2 regions of the Marinobacter sp. MBR-105 genome follow, and region 2 is predicted to be linked to the other one. Evidence: riboswitches for the same ligand, from Rfam matches in the RefSeq annotation. Region 2 holds a riboswitch; the other holds the start of a gene.

Region 1 (3,408 bases), on a different contig from region 2:
GTGCACCACGCCCTGATGCTGCTGCGGGGAGCGCAGGTTGCACGGGTCTTTGAAGGTGATCCAGGGGTGACCGGTCTCGAACAGCACAGTCAGCATCTTGCGCCACAGCTGTTTGGCGGGAATTTTCTTGAACAGCTTGATCTTGCCCTGCTCGGCCAGGGCTTCATAGTGCTGGTAGCGCTCGCGGAAGGCGTTGCCGTACAGGTCGTGCAGATCTGGCACATCGCTGGGGGAGAACAGGGTCCAGTCGCGGTCTTCGCGCATGCGTTCGATCAGCAGATCCGGCACCCAGTTGGCGGTGTTCATGTCGTGGGTACGGCGGCGCTCATCGCCGGTGTTCTTGCGCAGTTCCAGGAACTCTTCGATATCCAGGTGCCAGCTTTCCAGATAGGCACAGACCGCGCCCTTGCGCTTGCCGCCCTGGTTCACGGCCACGGCGGTGTCGTTGACCACTTTCAGGAACGGCACCACGCCCTGGCTCTGGCCGTTGGTGCCCTTGATGTGGGAACCCAGGGCCCGCACCGGGGTCCAGTCGTTGCCCAGACCACCTGCCCATTTCGACAGCAGGGCGTTATCGCGAATGGCCCCGTAAATGCCTTCCAGGTCGTCGCCCACCGTGGTCAGGTAGCAGGACGACAGCTGGGAATGCCGGGTGCCGCTGTTGAACAGGGTGGGCGTGCTGGCCATGTAATCGAAACTGGACAGCAGCTCATAGAATTCGATGGCGCGGGCGTTGGGGTCGTCCTCACGCAGTGCCAGGCCCATGGCCACCCGCATGAAGAACACCTGGGGCAGTTCCAGGCGGGCCTTGTTCCAGTGCAGGAAGTAACGGTCGTACAGGGTTTGCAGGCCCAGGAAGCCGAACTGGAGATCGCGCTCCGGTTTCAGGGCGTTGCCAAGGCGTTCCAGGTCAAAGGCCGCCAGGGCTTCGTCCAGCAGTTCGTAGCGAATACCGGCGTGAACAAAGGCGCTCAGGGCCTGTGGATAAATCTCTGCCAGCGGAAGACTGCGGGGCAGGTCCAGGGCTTCCGCTGTTTCCAGCCGGAGCTGTTCCAGCAGCAGGCGGGCGGTTACGGCGCTGTAGTCGGGTTCCCGTTCAATGCGGCCCCGGGCGGTCATGATCAGGGCAGACAGGACTTCGGTCTCTTCGATGCCGTCGTAGAGGTTGCGCAGGGCGTCTTCCACCAGCGAGTCGCCGTTGATGCCGTCCAGGCCGGTGGCGGCCTGTTCCACCTGCTGCTTCATCAGGCCAAGGTCCAGCGGGGCGATGCTGCCATCGGCTTTTTTTACGGTCAGGTGCGGATGCGCTTCCACCGGCTCGTCCACGGCGCGCTGGCGGGCGTGTTCTTCACGGTACAGCACGTAGGCCCGGGCCACTTTCTGCTCTTCGGCCCGCATCAGGGCCAGTTCCACCTGGTCCTGGATGTCTTCGATGTGCACCTTGCCACCGGCCTTGAGGCGGCGGCTGATGGCCTGCACTACCTGTTCGGTAACCCGGTGCACGGCGTCGTTGATGCGGGCGGAACCGGCTGCCTGGTCCCCTTCCACCGCCAGGAAGGCTTTGGTCACCGCCACACTGATTTTGGCCGGGTTGAAACTCACCAGGGTGCCGTTTCGTTTGATAACTTGCAGGGATTGGGTATCGGTCGCGGGGGCCGGGGGTTCGGCAATGGCAGTGGCTGTCATGGTGCTCTCCTGAATTCGCGTTGGTTCCGTTTCACCCTCGCGAACGCAGTGGCACACCTTGCCCCGAATACGGGCAGGCCTGACCAATCTGCTCACCCTTGAATCGCGAAGGTGCAGTCCAGAAACCCATGGGGGGCTTCTGATCCCTGGCAGGTCTTCGGACTCAGGGGCGTGAACCTTTCAGCTCTGCCTAACGTGGCGACTTCCCGGCTTGCGCCAGTGTCATCTTGCCACGCTCGTTCCCCAATACCGCTGCGCGTCAGTTCCGGATTCTCACCGGATTCCCGACTACCTCAATGATCAAGCTTTGATCACAATATATGGTAGTTAACCAAGGACACGGTCACTATATAGGGCCGAATGCGCCAAGACAAGGCACTTTTTGCAACAGAGCCTGTCCATCTCCAGACCACCGGATTTGAGGAATGAATGTGAGAATTTCGCTGCTTTGGGCCAGTACCCTGACGCTCGGTCTCGCCGCCAGCCCGGTGTGGGCAGAAACAGACCGGCTAACCCGGTTCTCCACCATGGCCTCACTGGAAGACGGCTGGGAACCTCTGACCTTTCCGAACATTGAGACACATACCCGCTACACCCTGGAAACGGAGGACGGCCAGCAGGTGGTCCGTGCCGACGCAGACGCGAGCGCCTCCGGGCTGATTGCCCGTGTTGAGCTGGTGCCCGGCGACTCGCTTACGCTGTCATGGCGCTGGAAGGTGTCGAACATCTACGAAGCCGGCAACGCCCGCGAAAAGTCCGGTGATGACTACCCTGCCCGCATCTACGTCGCCTTTGAGTTTCAGCCGGACAAGGCCGGCTTTTTTGAACGGGCCAAGCGCAAGACCGTGGAAGTGCTGTTCGGCGAGACCCTGCCCGGCAACGCCCTGAACTACATCTGGGCCAATCAGCTACCAGAGCAGAGCATGGTCGCCAACGCCTACACCGACAAAACCATGATGATTGCCGTCAACTCGGGGCCGTCGCAGGTGGGCGAATGGGTGACCGTTACCCGGGACCTGGTGGCAGATTACCGGCAGGCCTTCGGCGAAGAACCGCCCGCCATTGTGGGCGTGGCCATCATGACCGACGCCGACAACACCGGCGTGCAGGCCACGGCCTGGTATGGCGACCTCACCCTGGAGCAAAACCGCTGATCGGCCATAAAAAAAGGCCCCTCAAGGGGGCCAAACACGTGAAAGCAATGGTCAGTGGCTGATCATCCAGGGCCGCATGGACGGGAACATCTTCTTGCCATCGGCGGTGTAGAACAGCATGTGTTTACTGTCCGACTTTTTCTTGCAGCCACAACTCTTGCGGTGCTCGGCGTCCCGGGCCCGCTGGTCGGCGGTGGAGATGATGGGCTCGTGGCTCGCCTTTTCATTCCGCGCCTCCGCGTTGCGGCGGGCCGGGTCCATGGCCAGGAGCTCCGGCGGCAGCACAATCACCCGGGGTGACAGCGCCTTGCAGGTGGGGCAATGGGCCGGGTTACCGGCTTCGGCCATGGCGCCCAGTTCCTGGAACAGCCCGTGTTCCCGGCATTTGTAGTCGTACAGTGGCATGGCTTACTCCTTGTCCGGTGAAAGGGGTACGTCGGTGCCCGGCGTGACCTTCCTGGTCGGTCCTTCCGCCGTGGGGTTGATGTCGAAGTCGAAGATCTCGGTCGGCAACCACAGGGTGGCGCAGGCGTTGGGCACATCCACCACGCCACTGATGTGGCCTTCC
Region 2 (3,408 bases):
CGCTGCCGATCATGTGGGAATTGGCGTCTTCATTCACCATGCGCACGAAGCTGTCGCGCACTTCGCGGCTGATTTTCTTCAGGCCTTTGACGTCGTTCTGGTGGTAGATGTTGCTCACCAGGTACAAGCTGCTCTGGCTCTCGTATTTGACGATGTCGGACAGCGCGATTACGCCACGCACTTCATGGTCTTCCATCACTGGCAGATGGTGCACGTTATTGTGCAGCATGGTAAGCATGGCTTCGAAGATGTAGCTGCGGGCGCTGATGGTAATCAGCCCTTCGGACATGATCTCGCTGATGGGGGTTTCTGATGGCAGTGCGTTGGTGACCGCCCGGGTGCGCAGATCCCGGTCGGTGATGATGCCCTTGAGCCGGGGCGAATCCCCACTTTCGTCCATCAGCAGCAGTGCCGACACGCCGTTGTCGGTCATGATCCGGGCGGCTTCCTGAAGGCGCACGGTGGTCGGGGCAGAGACTGGCTCGCGGGCAATTAGCCGGGTGACCTTGGCGGACATCAGTTCGTTGGATTTGTGCCGGCGCGAGACCGCCGAACGCAGACGGCTGTGGTCTTCAATCTCGACAAAATCCGCGAAGTTCTCGTCGTTTTCCCACAGATGCTGGAAGGTCTCGTAGGGGATTTTGTAGATCAGGCAGTCTTCGATGGCTTTGGCCGGAAAGCGCACTTTCTGATTGCGCAGCAGGCCAAACTGGCCAAAGATTTCGCCCTCACCGATGCGGTTGTAAAGCTCGCCCGAACGCCGGAAGATTTCCACCGCACCGCTGCGGATGTAGTGCAACCAGTAGTTCTGCTGGCCCAGCTCAAGGATCTGGGTGCCGGCCCGGTAATAGGCCACTTCGATGCCAGTGACGATGCGGTCGAGCAGTTCTTCGGGCATTTCGTCGAAGGGAGCGTGTTGGGCGATGTGGTTGCGGATGTCGAGCAGCTCGGCCTGCATAAAACTCCCTGATCTGGCGACGAAAAACATTTGTTAAAAGATGAATATAGCAGTGTGGGGGTTGTGGGGCCACGCACGGTTTTGACGGATGTCGTTGACCGTCCCCGTTCCGGTTGCTAGCCTTGCCGCACTTTTTTCAGGTGCCTGTCGCAAAGCGCGATGGGTGAAACGGGAAATCGGTGCGCCATTGTATGGCTAATCCGATGCTGCCCCCGCAACGGTAAGCAGGTTAACGGCAATCTGATGCGCCACTGTGCTTCGGCATGGGAAGGTGATTGCCCCGGAGTTCGCTCTGCCTGCAAGCCCGGAGACCGGCCTGGAAAAACACCCGGAGTTGCGGTGGGCTGCTTGGGTGGGCGAATCCCGGCCCGTTTCACAACACCGCACCCGCCTGCCCTCTGCCCGTTCCGCAACCTTAAGCCTGAACCTTGAGTATCAACCCGTGCGGGTGCGCGCGGTTGGCGGAGTAAAGCGATGCATACCCTGAAGTTTCCTGCCGCAATTGCCGGCGTTTCCATGTTGACCCTGCCCCTGGCTGTGGCTGCCCAGTCTTCCGAACCTGCTGAAAACCTTGATCCGATTGTCGTGACTGCGACCCTTGGGCCGAAGACGGTGGGGGAGAGTTTGTCTTCGGTGACGGTGATTGAGCGCGCAGATATCGAGCGCCGGCAACCGGCCGAGTTCCGGGATCTTTTGCGTGCTCAACCGGGTGTTCATGTGGTGTCTGATGGTAGTTACGGTAAAACCACCAGCCTGTTTCTGCGTGGCGCCGGTAGTTCCGGCACGGTTCTTCTACTGGATGGAATTCGTTTGCGCTCGGGCACAGCTGGTATCCCGCCCTGGCAGTTTCTGCCACCGGAGCTGATGGAGCGTGTGGAGCTGGTGCGTGGTGCCAAGAGTTCATTGTATGGTGCTGATGCTGTCGGCGGTGTGGTTCAGGCCTTCACGCTGGAGCCACAGGCGAACCAACAGGGGTGGGCTGAAGTATCGGGTGGTTCTCACAAGACCCGTGAGACCTCAGTTGGCTTTGCTGGTAAAGCGGGACAAACTTCTGTGCTGGCAAGCGGTGTTTACTCCGATACTGATGGAACCAACCTGCGTGCCGGTGGCGATGACAAAGGCTTTCGCAATGCAGGCGGCCTCGCCAAGATCAGCCACCGGTTCGAGCAAGGTGGCGGAGCTGGTGTAACCGTTTTTCAGTCTGAAGGTAACACTGAGTTCGAGAACGGCGATACCGATTACATGATCCGGGCGGCCGGGCTGTATGTTGAGGCGGTGGCCAGCGATTACTGGCGTACCCGGATCCAGTTCTCGGAAGCACGGGATGAGCAGGAAACGTTCGGTGCCTACCCGAGCATCTACGATTCATTGTCCCGTTCTGCCCGTTGGGAGAACACGCTGACCGCCGGTGTTCATGAACTGGTGCTGGGCTCCGAAGTGATGGTGGATGAAGTCGAGGGCAGCGACGAGTTTACCGAAACCAGCCGTACCAACGCTGCGGTGTTTGGCCAGGGGCGCCTGAACTTCGGGGCAACGGATGTCATGCTGAGCCTGCGCCTGGATGATAACGAAGCCTTTGGCAAAGAAGAGACCGGTGGCATTGCCGTTGGCCACCAATTTGATCGTGCTCATCGGGTTCGTCTGAGCTATGCGACCTCATTCAGGGCGCCGACTTTCAATGATCTCTACCTGACCACACCTTACTACACCGGTAACCCGAACCTGGAGGCGGAACAGGGCGAGATGGTTGAACTGGGCATGTCGGGTCGCTACGACCGTTGGTTCTGGGATCTGGCGCTTTACCAGAATGATGTGGAAGACCTGATTACCTATGTATCTGATCCGGTTACCTGGAATGGCACCATGGAGAACGTGGAGACTGCAAGGATTCGCGGTGCTGAACTCTCATCCGGTTTCGACACTGGCGGCTGGAATATCGCGGCGGCCCTAAGCTACTCGGATACAGAAAACAGGGACACGGGTGCCCGTTTGCCTCGTCGTGCGGAAAAGACCGCGCGACTTGATGTTGATCGGCTGTTCTCGCGGTGGTCGGTAGGCGCCAGCCTTGTTGCTGAAGGCAATCGCTATAACGATGCCGCTAACACCAGCCTCTTGCCAGGCCACGGCACCGTCGATCTGCGAGCCGCCTGGAATTTCCTGCCCGGATGGTCGGCCAGCTTCAAGGTGGATAATGTGCTGGATCGTCGTTACACCACCAGCCTTGGCAGTGACAACGTCACCTTCGAGCCGTTCGACTATCTCGCCGCAGGCCGGACGTACATGGCAAGCGTACGCTATGATTTCAGCCGGTAAAGTACTTATCCAGAAAGGTATTGTTTCCTGATGATGGCTCGCGGGCTCACCCTCCTGACCGCTCTCCTACTAGCACCCCTCCCGGTGCTGGCAGAAACCCTGTGTGCCCGCGATGCCCTGCAACGTGATGTCTGCCT

The links. Region 2 has a riboswitch for cobalamin ahead of ACSSVV_RS14010 (TonB-dependent receptor plug domain-containing protein). Riboswitches for the same ligand answer to the same signal wherever they lie in the genome.
Region 1: it holds a riboswitch for cobalamin, as region 2 does, so the genes downstream of both, ACSSVV_RS19965 (ribonucleoside-diphosphate reductase subunit alpha) here and ACSSVV_RS14010 (TonB-dependent receptor plug domain-containing protein) in region 2, are expected to answer to the same signal.

What each region holds. Positions count from the first base shown of each region.
Region 1 is NZ_JBRJHG010000025.1:16,026-19,433, reverse strand. It holds gene ACSSVV_RS19965 (ribonucleoside-diphosphate reductase subunit alpha) at 1-1,686, opposite strand, end outside; cobalamin riboswitch at 1,818-2,037, opposite strand; gene ACSSVV_RS19960 (DUF3047 domain-containing protein) at 2,112-2,840, shown strand; gene ACSSVV_RS19955 (zinc ribbon domain-containing protein) at 2,892-3,245, opposite strand; gene fmdA (formamidase) at 3,249-3,408, opposite strand, start outside.
Region 2 is NZ_JBRJHG010000011.1:156,549-159,956, reverse strand. It holds gene ACSSVV_RS14015 (putative nucleotidyltransferase substrate binding domain-containing protein) at 1-958, opposite strand, end outside; cobalamin riboswitch at 1,080-1,292, shown strand; gene ACSSVV_RS14010 (TonB-dependent receptor plug domain-containing protein) at 1,433-3,271, shown strand; gene ACSSVV_RS14005 (cobalamin-binding protein) at 3,302-3,408, shown strand, end outside.